DNA from 3 places in the Vibrio sp. SS-MA-C1-2 genome. Region 2 is predicted to be linked to each of the others. Evidence: predicted binding sites of a transcription regulator. Region 2 holds the regulator's gene; each other region holds the start of a gene.
The links. The regulator MetJ, encoded in region 2, represses methionine synthesis genes. The targets are predictions, from matches to a motif close to TTAGACNTNTANANGTCTAA.
Positions count from the first base shown of each region.

Region 1: metK (methionine adenosyltransferase) is a predicted target of MetJ. The motif match lies at 5,514-5,533, and genes of this name have one in related genera.
Region 3: metN (methionine ABC transporter ATP-binding protein MetN) is a predicted target of MetJ. The motif match lies at 1,574-1,593, and genes of this name have one in related genera.

Region 1 is NZ_CP090981.1:216,040-222,703, reverse strand. It holds gene L0B53_RS05565 (multiheme c-type cytochrome) at 16-720, opposite strand; gene nrfA (ammonia-forming nitrite reductase cytochrome c552 subunit) at 1,113-2,546, shown strand; gene L0B53_RS05555 (hypothetical protein) at 2,640-3,269, opposite strand; gene L0B53_RS05550 (SprT family zinc-dependent metalloprotease) at 3,380-3,913, opposite strand; gene metK (methionine adenosyltransferase) at 4,299-5,450, opposite strand; gene tkt (transketolase) at 5,794-6,664, shown strand, end outside.
Region 2 is NZ_CP090981.1:439,890-446,553, forward strand. It holds gene L0B53_RS06590 (aspartate kinase) at 1-862, opposite strand, end outside; gene L0B53_RS06595 (O-succinylhomoserine (thiol)-lyase) at 872-2,032, opposite strand; gene metJ (met regulon transcriptional regulator MetJ) at 2,265-2,582, shown strand; gene rpmE (50S ribosomal protein L31) at 2,685-2,897, opposite strand; partial or broken gene priA (primosomal protein N') at 3,166-5,363, shown strand; gene cytR (DNA-binding transcriptional regulator CytR) at 5,570-6,574, shown strand.
Region 3 is NZ_CP090981.1:1,127,741-1,134,404, forward strand. It holds gene L0B53_RS09740 (methionine ABC transporter permease) at 1-296, opposite strand, end outside; gene metN (methionine ABC transporter ATP-binding protein MetN) at 286-1,320, opposite strand; gene gmhB (D-glycero-beta-D-manno-heptose 1,7-bisphosphate 7-phosphatase) at 1,735-2,283, shown strand; gene L0B53_RS09755 (ABC transporter permease) at 2,501-3,529, shown strand; gene L0B53_RS09760 (ABC transporter permease) at 3,542-4,582, shown strand; gene L0B53_RS09765 (extracellular solute-binding protein) at 4,743-6,608, shown strand; gene L0B53_RS09770 (ABC transporter ATP-binding protein) at 6,634-6,664, shown strand, end outside.

The DNA of each region.
Region 1 (6,664 bases), 220 kb from region 2:
AACCGGTAATCATCGTTAGTTTTTTAGATGACAAGCTTTACAACTCGCTATTTTTCCTTTTTTATTTAACTGTATTACTGGATCATCTTTAGGGTGTATCTTATGACAAGAGCTACAAGTTAAGTTATTACCATGAACATCATGGGTCCAGTTCGTTTTTTGTAATTGAAGTGGCTCATGACAATGAATACAACGGTCATTTTGTTTGAATATTTGAGACAATTTCTCATCGGATGCTGCTGAACCCTTTGCTTGATCTTTGAGTTGCTGTTGATTGAACTTGATAACGTTGGGTGATGAACGTCGATGAGTGGATATTTTTGTTGGCTTAGTGTGACAATCAATACAGTTCACACCTTTTTTAGTGGTTAACTGAAATGCATCTTTATGATTACCTTCTAATTTTCCACCTCCAGATTTCTTGTGGCAACGGACACATTTTGCCACTGATTTATTGGCTATATTTAGTGCTGTTCCTTTCTGTTTCTCTTCTGTTGATTGTGTTTTAGCTTGCTGTTTTTCAGTTATTTTTGAGTCGTGTTCTTGAGTTTCAATGCGATTGGTTTCAGGGGAAGTGCTTGTTGTTGAATTATTATTTATTATTGTTTCTTGAGGCTGAGTATTTGAGTTATCGGCAAATGAAGGAAGAGAGAAAAAGCTAAATATAAGAAATAAGATTAAATATATCGGTTTTTTTAATTCATTATTTATTATTATCATATTAATACCTTAGTCGGTGTGATTATATAATACGTATAAGAGCACTTTTGAAATTAGGCAAGAGAACGATATTCGATAAGTTATATTTTTATTACTAGTTTGTCACCATTAAATCGGCTTGTTTGTATTATTTATTGTTTGTTTTATTTATTCTTATTTCTTTTTAAATATAAAACATAAAAGCAAAATGATAATAATCAATGTTACTTTTGAAATTTAAATAATATGTTTTATCTTTTCTTGATTCAATATATAAATGATTGTGCGATTAAGTTATTTCTCAACCAGTATTTAAAAGTTTTTATAATATTACCCTTATCTTTTACCGCTCTTATTTGTTGGTTGTGAATTTTTAAAATTGTTTTTAATTAATAATATTAAAGGTGATGATTGTGACGATTAAATATAGAAAAAGTGCAGCTAGTCTGGTTGCTTTTTTCGCTGGCCTGTTAATTTCTGGAGCTGTTATGGCAAATAAACCAGCGATTGAGCCAAGAAACGAGCAATTTGCCGAGACACATGTTTCGCAATATCAGAGCTGGGATGCAACTAAAGAGAGTGAAAAGATAACGGATGCATTAGCGGAAAATCCGAATAATGTCATTATGTGGGCAGGTTATGGCTTTGCAAAAGATTACAATAAAGCACGAGGTCATGCCTACTCTATTGTCGATTTAAGGGAAACATTACGTACCGGTGGGCCAGTGGATAAAAATTCTGGACCCATGCCGATGGCGTGTTGGAGCTGTAAGAGCCCTGATGTCGCAAGAGTGATTGCTGAAAAAGGAGAAGATGGCTATTTTGCAGGTAAATGGGCAAGCCAAGGAGAAGAGATCGTTAACTCAATTGGTTGTTCTGATTGCCATAATACCGCCAGTGAAAAATTTGGTGACGAGCCTGAGTTAGCAATAAATCGTCCTTATGTTGAGCGTGCGTTTGAATCGATTGGTACACCATTTGATAAAGCTGATTTAGTTGCAAAAGGTGCGATGGTTTGTGCTCAATGTCATGTTGAATACTATTTTGAGAAAACGGACAAACGTAAGGGATTTGTTAAGTTTCCTTGGGACGAAGGTTTAACGGCTGAGGCGATGGAGAAGTATTATGACAATCTTGAATTCGCCGATTGGCAGCACAAAATCTCGAAAGCGCCAATGCTAAAAACCCAACATCCAGGGTATGAAACGTGGATATTTGGTAATCATGGTAAAAATGATGTGACCTGTATCGATTGTCATATGCCAAAAGAGGTCAATGACAAGGGGGATGAGTTTACTAATCATAAGATCATAGAAAACCCAATTGAAAACTTTGACAACACTTGTGCCAATTGTCATGACCAAGATCAGGAGTATATGCAAACAACGCTTAAAGAGAGAAAAGCACGTATTGCAGAGTTAAAAATGTTGGCTGAAAAGCAAATTATTGCAGCTCATTTTGAAGCAAAAGCCGCATGGGATGCTGGGGCAACTGAGGATGAGATGAGTCCGATTCTACAGGATATTCGTCATGCACAGTGGCGTTGGGACTATGCAACCGCCTCTCATGGTATCGCAATGCATGCTCCGCAAGTTGGATTGCAACTTCTAGGCACCGCTATTGATAAGGCGACAGATGCCAGAACATCGCTTATTCGTCTTTTAGCGACGAAAGGTGTGACGGGAGAAGTTGAAATTCCGGATATTTCTACCAAAGCGAAAGCGCAAGTTGTCGTTGGTTTAGATGTGGATAAACTGCAAAAAGAGAAAGACCTTTTCTTAAAAGAGATGGCGACTGAGTGGGATAAGCAAGCAAAAGAGCGTGAGGCAAGCTACCCAAATGAATAATGATGAGTAAATCGTTATTTGTTAACTAGAAATAGAGCCAGTTTGGGAGACCTCGAGTTGAGTCAAATTGGCTTTTTTATCTCAGATCTTTCACTACTGTTCTTGAACTGGGTGAGGAAACTCTGGTTGATCTATTAATTGAGACCATAACTCAATTGCCTCTTTATCATTCCCTTCTAGCATTAAAATTTTAGCTTTGAGTTGTAACGCGGCTGAATAGTTTGGGTTTAACGTTAATGCTCTATCTATTAATGTTTTTGCCAGTTGTTCACTATTCTGTTGCTGGTAGTAATAAATGTCCGCCATTAAGGTTAATGACTCCACTCTTTCTCCCGTGAGTTCTTGGCTCTGTTTTAATGACATCAAGGCACTATTAAATTGTTGATTATCATAATAGGCTCTGCCAAGTTTGCTCCAAGTCTCTCCATTATTTTGATCTTTCTGTAATTGCTGTTGAATCTCTTTAATATTTTGATTTTCACTATCAATGACGGTGATTTGTTGTACCTGAGGAGGAGATGAGACATCGATGGTTTGATTGAAGATAATCGATAAGCTATAGCAAGGTATTAGTAATATAAATAAGATTAATATTAAAAATTGCAACTTAGATAAAGGGTAACCCGCTATGTTTAATGGTTTTTGCTTGATGAATAAAACATAAACTGCAAACGTAATAACCGAAAATATAATAAAGAGTAAAAAAATCAGATCCCAATTCATCCATAACTCCCTTGTTAGATTTGTATTTCCTATTTTTATGTTGAAGCTAACGGTTAAGCCTAAAGGGTTGTCAGGTTTGTGCTGCTATTTTTTATTAGAAAATTAGATTATTAATTGATGATCTTATTTTTGAGCCATTGCAGTTCACAACCACATTGTCTGCATCGGTATTGACGTTGCTGCCGTTGGATAGAATTATGGCGACGGACAGTTAATTGGTGCTGTTGACATTGGCATTGATAATCAAAGAGCTTGCCTTGTAGCGAGGTAATATCAAAATTATGAGTAGTTTTAGGTTCAAGCTGAAAAATCTCGCGCATAATTGATTGCCACTGATGACCATGAGGACGAACTCGACCGTAAAGGTGAAAGGCGATGAGGTGGGCAATTTCATGAGGGATCACTTGTTTGATAAAATCAGTACTGTTTTCCGCTAATAAAATAGGATTGAGCCGGATTTCCCACTTTTGTAGATGAGCGGTGCCCGCGATCTTTCCTCTTTGATTAAATTGAACATTTGGCATAGGTAAAGACAAATTGAGTTTTTGATTAACCAGCCCCAGGCACTGTTCAACTTTTTGCAATGAATGCTGTTGATTGAGGGTTAGTGAATGGTCTATGAGGTGATTAGGAGACGATGGCATTATCTTAAATAAACTCTAATTTTTTATGCTTGAGGGGAGGATTATAGCGCCTATTTTATTTTCATTTTTGGTTATTGTGTTATCTGCCTTTTAGCGTTTATTTTTTAGCACTTTTTTTATTAACGAAAATAGACTTCAAATGCTTGGTGTTGTGAGAAAGACGGCAATTAAGATGGGAGACAAGCAGATATAAAAAAGGGCAGCCTAAGCCACCCTTAATACCCTTCATACTTGAAGTTGCTAGGTTGTTGGCTGCACTCGTTCGAGTACAGCTATACTCATGGGGCCTCACTTGCTTGCCGCCTACTAGCAACGCCAATTATTTTAGGTATATATCGATTTTTTGTCATTGAATATTAAATGATGAATGACAACTTACCGATAATTATAGACCAGCGAATGCACGTAGTGTCGCGGCTTTATCTGTCGCTTCCCAAGGGAACTCTTCGCGACCAAAGTGACCGTATGCAGCCGTCTTCTGGTAGATTGGTTGTAGAAGATTTAGCATCTCTTGTAGACCATATGGACGTAGATCAAAGTGCTGACGTACCGCTTCAATGATGATGTTGTGAGCAACTTTTTCAGTACCAAACGTTTCAATCATGATTGATGTTGGATCTGCAATGCCGATAGCGTAAGAAAGTTGGATTTCACAACGATCAGCTAGACCTGCTGCAACAATGTTCTTTGCAACATAACGTGCAGCATAAGCCGCTGAACGGTCAACTTTTGATGGATCTTTACCAGAGAATGCACCGCCACCGTGACGAGCTGCACCGCCGTAGGTATCAACGATAATCTTACGACCCGTTAGACCACAGTCACCCATTGGGCCACCGATAACAAAACGACCGGTTGGATTAATGAAGAATTTAGTCTCTTTCTTTAACCATTCTGATGGAAGTACTGGTTTGATGATCTCTTCCATTACCCCTTCTTTAAGGTCAGCAAGAGAAACAGATTCAGCATGTTGAGTTGATAAAACAACTGCATCGATACCTGCAATTTGGCCATTCTCATACGCAAACGTCACCTGACTTTTAGCATCTGGACGTAACCACTCTAAGGTACCGCTTTTACGAACTTCAGCTTGACGCTGTACAAGACGGTGAGAGTACGTAATTGGTGCAGGCATTAATACGTCAGTTTCGTTAGTCGCATAACCAAACATGATACCTTGGTCACCGGCACCCTGCTCTTTAGGATCTGCTTTATCAACACCTTGATTAATATCTGGAGACTGTTTACCAATTGTGTTTAATACGGCACAAGAGTTAGCATCAAAGCCCATATCTGAGTGAGTATAACCAATTTCAGCAACTGTTTTACGTGTTAGCTCTTCGATATCAACCCAAGCAGAGGTAGTGATTTCACCACCTACCATCACCATACCAGTTTTAACGTATGTCTCACACGCAACTCGTGCTTTTGGATCTTGTGCAATAATTGCGTCTAGTACTGCATCAGAGATCTGATCAGCGATTTTATCTGGATGGCCTTCTGATACTGATTCAGAAGTAAATAGATGATTAGCCATGAATAGCTCCACTATTAGAGTGCAAAAAATAAGGTCATTGTCAGAAACGTGATTTTTGGATGTTCTGACATCTAGACGTCTATTTTAACTCTGAATGTGAAAAAATCAAATTTTTTTGATCAATCACACATAAAAAATTGTAATGTTAGTTTGAGCTGTTATTTTCCATTTTCTTTTATATCAATGTGTTAGCTTTTTATTTGTTTAGCTGGTTAATCATTAAGCTATTGAGTTTATGAATGTTTATACGTAAAATAAAATATGAATAATTAAATACGAAGCTAATTATTTACATAAATATGTCATCAATTTTCTTTTTAGAGAGTTTTACTCAGGAGTAGACATGTCGTCTCGTAAGGTTTTAGCAAATGCAATCCGTGCACTAAGCATGGACGGAGTACAAAAAGCAAACTCTGGTCACCCAGGTGCACCAATGGGTATGGCTGATATCGCAGAAGTGTTATGGCGTAGCCACATGAACCATAACCCACAAAACCCGAACTGGGCTGATCGTGACCGTTTTATCCTATCTAACGGCCATGGCTCAATGTTGATTTACTCACTGCTTCATTTAACAGGCTACGAGCTATCAATTGATGACTTAAAGAATTTCCGTCAGCTACACTCAAAAACGCCGGGTCACCCAGAGTACGGTTATGCGCCAGGTGTTGAGACAACGACTGGCCCATTAGGTCAAGGTATTACTAATGCTGTGGGTATGGCAATTGCTGAACAAGCGATGGCAGATCAGTTTAACCGTGACGGTCATGATATCGTTGATCACTATACGTATACGTTCATGGGCGATGGCTGTTTGATGGAAGGTATCTCTCATGAAGCATGCTCACTGGCTGGGACGTTAGGTCTAGGCAAGTTAATTGCATTCTGGGATGACAATGGTATCTCTATCGATGGTGAAGTTGAAGGTTGGTTCTCTGACGACACCCCTAAGCGTTTTGAAGCTTACGGTTGGCACGTTATTCCAGCGGTTGATGGTCACGATAGCGATGCATTAAATGCAGCAATTGAAGCGGCAAAAGCTGACCCTCGTCCAACACTAATTTGTGCGAAAACGATCATCGGTTTTGGTTCACCAAATAAAGCTGGTACACACGATTGTCACGGCGCGCCACTTGGTGCGGATGAGATCGCGGCAACACGCAAAGCTCTAGGTTGGGAATACGGCCCATTTGAAATTCCTGCTGATATCTATA
Region 2 (6,664 bases):
GCATTAAATCTGTCGTGCTTTGGGCAATAGGCTGTAATGTACGATGATGAAGGACAGGAGCGCCTAAGCGAGCTAACTCATTCGCTTCATCCAATCGCAATAACGGTAATAGGCAAGCATCATTCACTTTGCGTGGATCGGCACTGAAAACGCCGGCAACATCACTCCAAATCGTCACTTTTAAGACCTCAGCTAATGCACCAATAACCGTAGCAGAGTAATCAGAACCATTACGTCCTAAAAGTACCGTTTCTCCCGCTTGATTCTGCGCCATAAAGCCCGTAATCACAATTCGATGGCCATGATGCTGAGTCAATTGCTCCATCAATAGAGGCCAAGATAACCCACGATTCACCTCAGGCTGAACCGCTTTCTCAGCACGTAAGAAGAGTCGTGAATCTAACGTCGTCGCAGGAAGTTGATTTACATTAAGTAATGCACTCAACAATCGAACAGACCAGCATTCACCAAACCCAATAATCGTTGCGGTTTTTGATTCAGAAAGTGCGCGATTCTGATAACTTTTCAGTTCGGTAATGTCACTCTGTAGTCGAGTAGTGAGATCTTTCGCTTGCTCAATCGGCAATAACTGCTCAATTAAACCCTTTTGGAATTCATAGAGTTGAGTTAATTGCTGCTCAGCAAGATCAGGGTGTTCAATACGCGTATCTAACCATGCAAGCAGACGATTAGTGGTGTCACCAGCAGCTGAAACTACGATAAGATCATCGCTAGTCGAGAACTCAGTCAAGATAGAGATAACACGCTGAAAACAGATAGGATCAGCAAGGCTACTGCCACCAAACTTATGCAGCTCTCTGGTTGCGGTAGGTTGAGACAATATCGTAGATTCAGTTAGCATGGTTTTGTCCTATTGAATTGCTTTATTTAATGCTTGAGTTAAATCTGCCACTAAATCATCACCATCTTCTAAACCTACAGAGAGGCGTAGCAGCATTGGTGACAATCCAGCTTCTTCTTGAGCTTCATCTGACATAGCACGATGCGTCATGGTACGTGGATGAGCAATCAGACTTTCAACACCACCTAATGATTCAGCCAGTGAAAATAATTTCAGCTCAGAGATAAATGTTTTTAATTGTGTTTCGCTGCCATTAAGCTCAAAGCTTATCATTGAACCAAAACCCGTTTGTTGTTTTTTCGCAATTTCATGGCCAGGATGCGTCACTATACTTGGATGATACACTTTTTCGACCAAAGCGTGTTGATCTAACAAAGTTAAAACTTTAGCGGCATTCTCTTCATGACCTCTCATTCTCACGGCTAAGGTTCGAATACCACGTAGTGTCAAATATGAGTCAAATGGTGAACTGGTTGCGCCAATGCAGTTACCCATAAAAATTAGCTGTTCAGTATCTTCAGGCGTTTTAGAAACCACCACACCACCCACGACATCTGAATGACCATTAATGTACTTTGTTGTGGAGTGAACAACTAGATCCGCCCCTAAAGTTAATGGCTGTTGCAATAACGGAGAGAGGAACGTGTTATCAACCACCACTCGGCAATCAGTTAATTGTTTCGCTTTTTGGCAGATATCAGCAATATCAACAACACGTAACAGCGGGTTTGAGGGCGTTTCTAACCAGATCATCTTTGGGTTTTGTGCCAATGCTTGTTGCCACGCCTCTTCATCACTCTGATCGATAAAAAGAACCTTAAAATCACCCTTTCTTGCTCTGACATCAAACAGACGATAAGTTCCGCCATAACAATCATGCGGCGCAATAATAAGATCGCCAACAGAGAGTAACGAAGCTGCCAAGTTAACGGCAGACATACCACAATTGGTCACAACCGCACCGTCGCCTTGCTCAAGGTCAGCTAAGGTTTTAGCCAATAAGGTACGGGTTGGATTACCTGAGCGTGAATAATCATACTGAGGAACAGAACCAAACTCAGGAAAACTATAGTTAGAGCTCAAGTAAATAGGTGGAACAACCGCGTTATGTTGCGTATCAGATTCAATACCGGTTCGAACGGCAATAGTCGCTAGTTTTTTCTCTTTCATGAGTTATCCCTTCCTCATTAATAAAATATTAATATACTCAAAATAAATTACCCTAATTAAAGAGTAAAACATAACATTACCAGCTTTATTTAAACCGTCAACAATCTAGACGTCTATATGTCTTTGCTTAAAGCGAGAAATACCGTTAAAATTCATCATATCGAAAAAATGGCAATCGTTATCTGGACGAAATTGCCTCAAGTAACCCAAATGATTGTAGAGAAGGTGTAACATGGCTGAATGGAATGGCGAATATATTAGCCCGTATGCGGAACATGGAAAGAAAAACGAGCAGGTAAAAAAAGTCACTGTTTCAATTCCATTAAAAGTATTGAAGATATTAACGGATGAGCGCACACGTCGTCAGGTGAATAATTTACGCCATGCAACCAATAGCGAGCTGCTCTGTGAAGCTTTTCTTCACGCCTACACCGGACAACCTTTGCCAACGGATAATGATATTCGTAAAGATCGTATTGAAGACCTTCCAGCAGAAGCAAAAAATATGATGAATGAAATGGGATTACTCGATACAGATACAAACGAATAATTAGTCTTAGTACCAGATCTTGAACAACTAACGACTCAACGCTTAAATGACAGATAAAAAAAAGGATGCATCAGCATCCTTTTTTTATGTATTCGGGTAAAATTACTTTTTACCAACCATACCGAAACGCTTGTTGAAGCGATCAACACGGCCACCAGTATCAACAACACGTTGCTTACCAGTGTAGAATGGGTGACATTTGTCACATACGTCTAGGTTGATGCTTTTACCTAGAGTAGTGTTGAATTCAAATGTGTTACCGCAAGAACATTTTGCAGTTTCTGCAGTGTACTCAGGATGGATACCTGTTTTCATGGTGTTACCTCAATATAAAGGCCGTACCGCTCTTCCGATCCAAAGCCGGACACCGTACGTCATTAAAAAAATTTACAATATGTAAGGCGCAGGATTGTAATCAATTGCTCAATTTCGATCAACTATTTTACTGCTTTTTATTTCCCTATCTTAACGATTAATGACTTATTTACCGGTTTCACCTTAATTTATCTCTGTTAATATAAAAGAGATAATACAATACCCTACTTTTTTCACTTTTATTGACTGTTAGGTAGCCATATTTTTTATGCCCAATATCGCCCATGTTGCTCTACCTGTACCTCTTGATCGCAACTTTGATTACTTAATTCCCCAACATCTTTCTACAGTCATTGGTGGACGAGTATTAGTGCCATTTGGACGACAAAAGTTGGTTGGTATTGTCATTGCGGTTGATGATAAAAGTGATTTCTCCCTTGATAAGCTAAAACCCATTATTGACGCATTAGATCAACAACCTATTTGGCCAGAAAAGCTCTATTCTCTTTTGCGTTGGGCAAGTCATTATTACCACTACCCTTTAGGTGAAACCTTTGCCAATGCACTTCCGAGTTATCTTAAAAAAGGGAAACCTGCCACACGCAGTTCGCTTCGTTTATGGCGATTAACAGAACAAGGCAGAGAACAACCATTAACCGCACTAAAAAGAGCGCCAAAACAAGTGGCTATTTTAACTCGTTTGGCCAATCGTCCCGTTGAGCATCAACAGTTGATAGAAGAGGAGATCAGCACCGCTACTTTAAAGGCTGTTGAAAAAAAGGATGGGTTGAGTCTTTTTCAGAAGCGGCTAGCGATTGTCAATGGCATAAGTACCTTGCTGTTACAGAAGAGAAACCAAGGTTAAACCACGAGCAATCATTAGCGGTCGCAACCATCAATGCACAAAACAGTTTTGCTTGTTATCTATTAGATGGTGTGACAGGTTCAGGGAAAACAGAGGTTTATCTTAATGTCATTGAGTCTGTGCTCGCAAAAGGTCAACAAGCGTTAGTATTAGTCCCGGAGATAGGCTTAACACCGCAAACCATTAGTCGCTTTCAGCGCAGATTCAATGTGCCAATTGCCGTTATTCACTCCGGTTTAAATGATACCGAACGTTTTCAAGCTTGGTTAGATGCCAGAGATAATCAAGTTGGAATAGTATTAGGTACTCGCTCTGCCCTCTTTGTTCCTTTTGCTGACCTTGGTATCGCCATTATCGATGAAGAACATGACAGCTCTTACAAGCAACAAGATAGCCTACGTTATCATGCTCGAGATCTGGCAGTATTTCGGGCTAACCAGCATAAAGTTCCTATTATTTTAGGCTCAGCAACGCCGAGTATTGAAACCTTACATAATGTTCAAACAGGTAAATATCACTCCTTAGTTTTATCACAACGCGCCGGAAATGCGATTGCTGCTACTTATCAGATCATCGATGTCAAAGGTCTCTATCTTCAAGCTGGGCTTTCTGCACCTATGTTGGCTGAAATGAGAAAACATCTTAATGCCGGTAATCAAGTGATGTTGTTCTTAAATCGTCGAGGCTATTCACCGACGATTATCTGTCATGAATGTGGTTGGATTGCAGATTGTCCACGTTGCGATACTCACTACACTTATCACCAACATAATCGTGAACTCTGCTGTCATCATTGTGGTATTCAACGCCCTGTTATGCACCAGTGTGGTAGCTGTGGTTCAACACAATTACAGCCTGTAGGTGTCGGGACAGAGCAGTTAGAACAACAACTGAATGAGCTTTTCTCTGAATATAAAACGATTCGTATCGACAGAGATAATACTCGCCGTAAAGGAGAGTTAGAAAGCCATCTCAATGCGATTCATAATAATGAGTATCAGATCCTGATTGGTACACAAATGCTAGCAAAAGGTCACCACTTTCCCAACGTTACATTAGTCGGTTTAATTGATGTAGATAGCGCGCTATTTAGTAGCGATTTCAGAGCACCAGAAAGATTAGCTCAACTCTTTATTCAAGTGGCCGGTCGTGCAGGAAGAGCCAGCAAACCAGGAACCGTATTACTGCAGACTCATCAACCTGAACATCCATTATTACAGACACTATTAACGTCAGGCTATCCTGCATTTAGCCAAACCGTGCTACAAGAAAGACAGCAGACAATGCTGCCACCTTACGTCCAACTGGCACTTTTTAGAGCAGAATCAAATGACAGTGACAGTGTTGAGCAACTCTTACAGCAAATCAAAGGGATCTTTCAAAGTCACCCGTTATACGATGTTAATACGCCCGTATTAGGTCCAATTCCAGCCCCATTAGCGCGTCGGGCAGGAAAATATCGTTGGCAACTGATCCTCCAAACCCCTAACAGAACAAAAATGCAGCAAATCATTGCCAGCGCTAAGCCTGCGATTAGTTTGCTTCCTTTAGCTAAAAAAGTACGCTGGACGATTGATATCGATCCACAAGATATGAGCTAAGTTACTGAAAATAAAATATTTCACATATTAAAAAATTAATAATTTCTTTATAACGAGATCGGGATCACATCAAAAATTGACGTTATGTTAAGCAATTCATGTTTAGAATTATCGACAATTGTTAGTATGGTGTTTCAATAGCACATAAAACAACCATATTAAATGTGGGCTTATTATGCAGGTTTATATATAGAGGAATGATAATTATGGCGACAATGAAGGATGTTGCACAGGTAGCTGGCGTGTCAACAGCAACCGTATCTAGAGCATTAATGGATCCAGATAAAGTTTCAACATCAACCCGACATAAAGTAGAGCAAGCGGTAATTAATACGGGTTATTCTCCTAGCTCATTAGCCCGTAACCTACGCCGTAATGAATCAAAAACTATTCTTGCACTTATCCCTGACATCTGTGATCCCTACTTTAGTGAGATTATTCGTGGTATTGAAGATGCAGCGATGGATCATGGTTATTTAGTCTTATTAGGTGACAGTAGCCAACACACCACCAAAGATAACGCCTTTGCAAATCTCTTTTATACGAAACAAGCTGATGGGATGTTACTTCTTGGTTCAGATCTTCCTTTTGACATTAGCAAGCCTGAGCAAAAAAACTATCCACCACTGGTGATGGCTTGTGAATATAATCCAGAGTTGGAGATCCCAACCGTTCATATCGATAATTTAACCGCAGCATTTGAAGCTGTTAATTATCTCACTCAAAAAGGTCACACACGTATTGCGACGATTATGGGGGCATCTTCTGCCTCTCTTTCCCATTTCCGTCATCAAGGGTATGAGCAAGCACTTCATCGTTACGGTATTACACCAAACCCAGAGTATATTTTTGAAGGTGATTTCAGTTTTGCTTCAGGTGCTCACGCTGCATCAACATTATTGACACTTCCCGAGCCACCAACCGCTCTATTTTGTCACAATGATATGATGGCCATTGGTGCAATGCAGCAAGCAAAAAGACTTGGTATTAAAATTCCTGAAGAGCTTTCCATTATCGGCTTCGATGACATTACTTTTGCTGAGTATTGCGAGCCAGCATTAACAACAGTATCACAACCTCGATACGATATCGGTAGAGAAACCATGTTAATGTTACTGGATATCCTACAAGGAAAAGAGGTGAGTAAAGGATCTCGTTTATTAGATGCTCAATTAGTGATTCGAGAAAGTGTATCAACTCCGATAAGCTAATGATATTTAATTTATATCGGCACTAGTCAGTATCGATATAAATGACTATTATTAGATAAATCACACTACCGATAAGATATGTTAAAGCTG
Region 3 (6,664 bases), 690 kb from region 2:
CCAATTGAACTGCCAACAATTAAACGAGTAAATGGAATAATCGCCACCATTAAAATAATAAATGGAATCGAGCGACCGGTATTAACGACCGCACCAAGCATTTTATTTAATGTTTTATTTTCAAGTAAGCCACGTTTTTTCGTGGTGTGTAGAATCACGCCAATTGGAATACCAAATAGAAAACCGATAATACCTGATGAGAAAACCATCACTAATGTATCGATTAATGCATCGATAAGTAGCGCAACAAGGCGTTCATTATTCATCCACCATTCAGTGATTAAATTAAGAGACATAGCCGAGTACCTCCACTTGTACTTTATGTTGACGTAAGAAATCGATCGCTTGTTCAAATGACTGCTGAGTACCAAAAAACTCCGCTAACATAATGCCGAACTTGGTGCCGCCAGCGTAATCCATATTTGAACTTAAAATACTAATGTCGATATTAAACTCTCGTGCAACTTGGCTTATTAATGGCGCATCCACTGACGCACCAGTAAACTCTAATCTCACTAATGGGTAGCTTTGAGGAATATACTCTCCAGAAAGACGGTTAAGATAATCATCTGGAACAGAAAGATCCAAGGTAGAGCGAATAAACTCTTTTGCTAGTGCCGTTTTAGGGTGAGCAAAGATTTCACTCACCGCCCCTTTTTCGACCAACTCACCGCCACCAATAATAGCAACTTCATGACAGATACGTTTAATCACTTCCATCTCATGGGTGATGATCAAGATAGTAATGTTCAGTTCTTGGTTAATTTTCTTTAGCAGTCTCAAAATGGATTGAGTGGTTGCGGGATCAAGTGCGCTGGTGGCTTCATCACAAAGCAGAACTTTCGGTTCACACGCCAATGCACGAGCGATGGCAACACGCTGTTTTTGTCCACCACTTAAATTTGCTGGATAAACATCACGCTTATCTGAGAGACCAACTAATTCAAGCAGAGAAGTTACACGCTTTTCAATGGTCTCTTTTGGCATATTTGCCAGCTCTAATGGTAATGCGATATTGTCAAAAACGGTACGAGAAGAGAGAAGATTAAAATGTTGGAATATCATCCCGATTTTGCGACGAGCAAGGGTTAACTCTTGAGAAGAGAGTCTCATTAAGTTAGTACCATCAACGATGACATCACCACTTGTCGGGCGTTCTAGTAAATTAACACAACGGATTAATGTACTTTTACCTGCACCCGAAGAGCCGATAACACCAAAAATCGTGCCTTCAGCAATCGTGAGATTAATATCACGAAGAGCATGGATTTGTTGCTCCCCTTGATCAAAAATTTTATTTACAGCTCCAATCGAGATCATCGCTTACCCTAATTCTTATTATTATTGTTATCTATTATACCCTTCATACTTGAAGTCGCTAGGTTGTTGGCTGCACTCGTTCGCCCCAATCATATAGTCCCCCTATACTCATGGGGCCTCACTCACTTGCCGCCTACTAGCAACTCCAATTATTTTAGGTATATATTGTCGCTGTTTATAACACTAATGATTGTTGCATTAATGATAACGGCTCGACGTTTCCGTAAATAGATTGTGTTTATGTTCTGGATGTTAAGGAGTCTAGACGTCTAAGTCAACTATTTTTTACGTCTAGACGTCTAAACGGGGATAGATCGGAGCAGTTGAAATCGCGATTTTAAATGAAAAGAGAATTAGCCGTTAAGAGTTGATATACTCATAAGATAATAGAATTAATTATCTTAAGGCTAAACTGTGTCTAATCCTGCAATTTTTATCGATCGTGATGGCGTCATTAATGTTGACCATGGCTATGTGCATACTGTGGATCAATTTGAGTATATTGATGGTGTCTTTGAAGCGTGTAAAAAGCTAAAAGAGATGGGTTATCTCTTAGTTTTAGTGACTAACCAGTCGGGGATTGCACGAGGTATGTTCACCGAAGATCAGTTTATGACATTAACGGAATGGATGGATTGGAATTTCGCTGACAAAGGCGTGGATTTTGATGGTATCTATTACTGTCCACATCACCCTGACGGTTCAGTTGCACAATATAGCCAAACCTGTGATTGTCGTAAACCAAACCCAGGTATGCTGCTATCGGCACAATCATTTTTAGATATCGATATGGACAAATCGGTCATGATTGGTGATAAAGCCGATGATATGCGCGCAGCTCAGGCGGCAAATGTCGGTACTCGAATCCTAGTTCGTACAGGAAAAGCGGTAACAGAAGAGGGTGAAGCGCTAGCTACTGCAGTGGTTGACAGTATTGTTGATGTTGCTGGGCAATTAAAATAATCGACGTTTATCTCTGATAAAGATTAGCCATGATGTTGACTCAATCATATGATTGTTATCGATATTGTGGCTTTTTTATGCGATAAAAGAGGAAAAGCAAAAAAGATCAACAATAGACCACTAGAATGAATAGATGTAATTGATTTTTCTCATGCTATTTATTTTATATCAGCAATTTTTGTTGATACTTTGCATTCAGGAAGGAGCCTAATCAGAGATGCAAGCTTATCTAGTTCGCCGACTGTTGTTGGTGATTCCAACATTTATTGGGATTACATTGCTGGTTTTTGCGATGACACGTTTTGTGCCCGGTGGTCCGGTGGAGCGAATGTTACTCGCCGCTCAAATGCAAAGTGCAGACAGCCAATCGAGTTCTTTTAGCAGCCCATCAAATAGCCAAAGTGCCCTTTCTGAAGATCAACTTGCCGAACTTAATGCATTTTATGGTCTAGATAAACCCATTATCCCTGCCTATATCGATTGGATTAGTAAATTGGTTAAGTTTGATTTTGGTGAATCGACACGATATTACGAACCCGTTATTGATATGATCGCAGAACGACTGCCGATCTCGCTTTTCTATGGTTTTACGACTTTCTTTATCAGTTATTTGATCTCAATTCCTCTTGGTTACTTTAAAGCGTTGCGACACAGTGGCTCATTTGATGCGATCTCGTCGATCTTTATTTTTATCGGTTTTGCACTGCCCGGTTATGTCGTCGGCGTTCTATTAATTAGTTACTTCTCTTATCAATTAGAGTGGTTTCCGATGGGTGGGTTTGTTGGGGATGATTTTGATTACCTCTCGACATTTGAGCAAGTTAAAAATCTACTTTGGCACAGTATCTTGCCGCTGATCTGTTATCTGTTGGGGGATTTTGCCCTCTTAACCATGACGATGAAAAATAATTTAATGGAAAACCTCGCCGCAGATTATGTTCGAACTGCGCTAGCTAAAGGTTTGCCTTTTTCTTTAGCGGTTCGTCGTCACGCATTGCGTAATAGTTTAATTCCTATCGCTAGCCATTTTGGTAATTCTTTAATGTTCTTTATGAGCGGCTCTTTCTTAATCGAAGTTATTTTTGATATCGATGGTATTGGCTTATTGGCGTATGAATCGATTATGGAACGTGATTACCCGGTGGTGATGGGGATTTTAGCCATCAATGCGGTGATGTTAATGATAGGAAATATTTTGTCAGATATCTGTGTCGCCTTGGTTGATCCGCGCGTTAAGTTTTCATAATAGGGATAAAACATGAAACTGAATCCATTAACCCTCAAGAAAATTAACCGCTTTAAGAGCATTCGCCGTGGCTATTGGTCTTTTATTTTATTATCGCTATTAATTGTCCTTTCACTGTTTGCTGAACTGTTTGTCAATAGCCGTGCGCTGGTGGTGAAATACAATCAACAGTGGTTTTTTCCCACTTATAGTGATGTCTATCTCGGAACAGATTTTGGTTATGACTATCAATCTGAAGTGAATTATCGAGAGTTAGCAAAAAAGTTAAATCAAGAATCAAATGACGGATTTGTCTTGATGCCGTTAGTGCCATGGAATCCTTATCAACAAGATTTTAATGGTGACTTTCCTCCGACAGCTCCCGATGCAAAAGCCAAACATTACCTAGGGACAGACACCATTGGGCGAGATATTTTAGCCCGTTTGATTTATGGCTTCCGTATTGCGATTGCATTTGCAGTGTTAACCATGGCGATCTCCTATTTAATTGGGGTGACAATTGGCTCTGCCATGGGATTTTTTGGTGGTAAGTTTGATCTCTTTTTTCAGCGTTTTATCGAAGTGTGGTCGATGGTGCCATTTCTCTATGTGATTATGATTTTAGTCTCGATTATGCAGCCGACGTTTATGTTATTCGTACTGATTAATGTGCTGTTTGGTTGGATGGGAATGACATGGTATATGCGAACCATGACCTACAAAGAGAAAGCACGAGAATATGTGATGGCAGCGAAAGCAATCGGTGCATCGAGTTTTCGGATTATTTTTAAACATATTTTACCTAATACGGCAGTCATGATTTTGACCTTAGCGCCATTTACCTTAGTGGCAAATATCTCGGCATTAACGGCATTAGATTACTTAGGGTTAGGTTTGATGCCACCGACACCCAGTTGGGGAGAGCTGTTGCAACAAGGCAAATCCAATTTAGATTCACCGTGGATTGTTAGCTCGGTGGTTGCGGCAATCATTTTAGTATTAATGATGGTGACATTTATTGGTGAAGCGCTGCGTGAAGCTTTCGATCCCAAAAGGTATACCCGCTATCAATAATCTATTATCAATACTCAATCGATAAAACAGTGAAATATATTCAACAATCGGTCTTGATAAGTAAAACAGCAAGGAGAGTAGAATGAATAAACGACTTTGGCCTTTAATACCATTTTTGTCTTTAATAAAATTTTCGCCTTCAGCCATAGGCGGTGCAATATTGACGTTACTGTTCCTGAGCTCTCAAGTTTCGGCTGCGGAAGGGACAACAGAGGGATCCAAAACAACGGTTCCAACTAATAATACACTTCCAAGTCATCTAACATGGATCAGTAATTTGAATGAGCCGTTATTCTCTTCTGATAAAGCCAAATTTGGAGGTGTTTATCGTACTTTTGATACCAGCTTTCCGCAAACATTTCGAACAGTTGGACCGGATTCTAATGGATCGTTTCGAGCTTGGTTAACCGGAGGGAATTTAGCCCTTGTTGATATGCATCCAAATAATGGTAAGTGGTTACCTGCACTAGCCAGTAGCTGGGCATATGGTGATGATCATAAAACGGTTTATTTTAAGTTAAATCCTAATGCAAAGTGGAGTGATGGCAAACCTGTTACTGCTGCCGACTTTCAATTTATGCTCAAATTTATGCGCTCTAAAGATATTGTTGCTCCTTGGTATAATGATTTTTATCGCTCAGAACTGGAAGAGATTATTCAATTTGATCCGCATACCTTGGCCGTGGTCTCTTCGAAACCTCGTAATCGCGATGAATTAATGATGTTTGTCAATATGACTCCTCGTCCAGCCCATTTCTATGCGAATCCGAAAAATGATAAAAACAAGGATGGCATTGAAGATAAATATGTTCGTTATTACAACTTTAAAGCTGAACCGGTTACTGGCCCTTATTATGTGAGCAAAATCAAAAAAGGCAAAAGTATCGAGTTAAAGCATGTGGGACAAAATTGGTGGGGATATGAAAACCGCTATTTTCAACACCGTTATAACTTTGAACGAATTAATATCAAAATCGTTCGAGATCGAGATATAGCATTAAAGTATTTTGAAAAAGGTCAATTTGACACCTTTAGTATGTTATTCCCTTCGATTTGGCATGAAAAAGCCAAAGGTGAACGCTACGACAAAGGGTATATCAATAAAGCGTGGCTCTATAATCAAGCGCCCGATGGTGCTGGTGGCGTATGGATGAATACCGCGCAACCATTATTAAATAATATTGATCTTCGTCAAGGAGTGATGCATGCCATCGATATTCAGACGATGATAAAAACCGTGCTACGAGGGGATTATGTTCAAAAACCTCATGGTTTAGGGTCTGGACATGGAAAATATGATAATCCGAATAATCACCCACCGAAATTTGATCCAAAATTAGCGGCGGAGTATTTTGTTAAAGCGGGATTTAATAAAATTGACTCTGATGGCATAAGAATCAATGAAAAAGGTCAACGTTTAGCGTTTGAATTAACTTATCTAGCTAAAATTCATACTCCACGAGTGGTGGTACTACGAGAACAAGCAAAACTGGCTGGATTAGATCTGCAGTTGAAGCTAGTGGAAGGTTCAACAGGCTTTAAGTATATTTTAGAGAAGAAGCATCAATTAGCTTTGCTTGGTATGAATGGAGGTTTAATTCCAGCTTATTGGCAATATTTCCACTCGGCTAATGCCAATAAACCTCAATCAAATAATTTCACTAATTACAGCTCGCCAGAAATGGATAAATTAATTGAGCAGTATCGTAATGAGTTTGATATTGATACTAAACAAAACCTCTCACAGCAAATTCAACAGTTAGTGACAGATGCGGCCGTTATTGTACCGGGTTATGGCGTGCCGTATTCGCGTGCCGCTTACTGGCGTTGGGTCAAGCTGCCTGAAGAGCCAGCAACGAAATTATCAACGACCCTTTTCTATGAGGGTGGTTTTAGTGGGACGCCATCAACCTTTTGGTTTGATGAAGATGAAAAACGCGCCACGTTAAAAGCAATGGATGAAGGTAAAAGCTTTCCGGCTTCTTTGATTATTGATAAGACTTATTTGAACCAAGAGGCTCTGTAAGGTGATAAAACGAAAGGAGTCGAGTATGACTGACTTACCTTTATTGGAAATAAAAG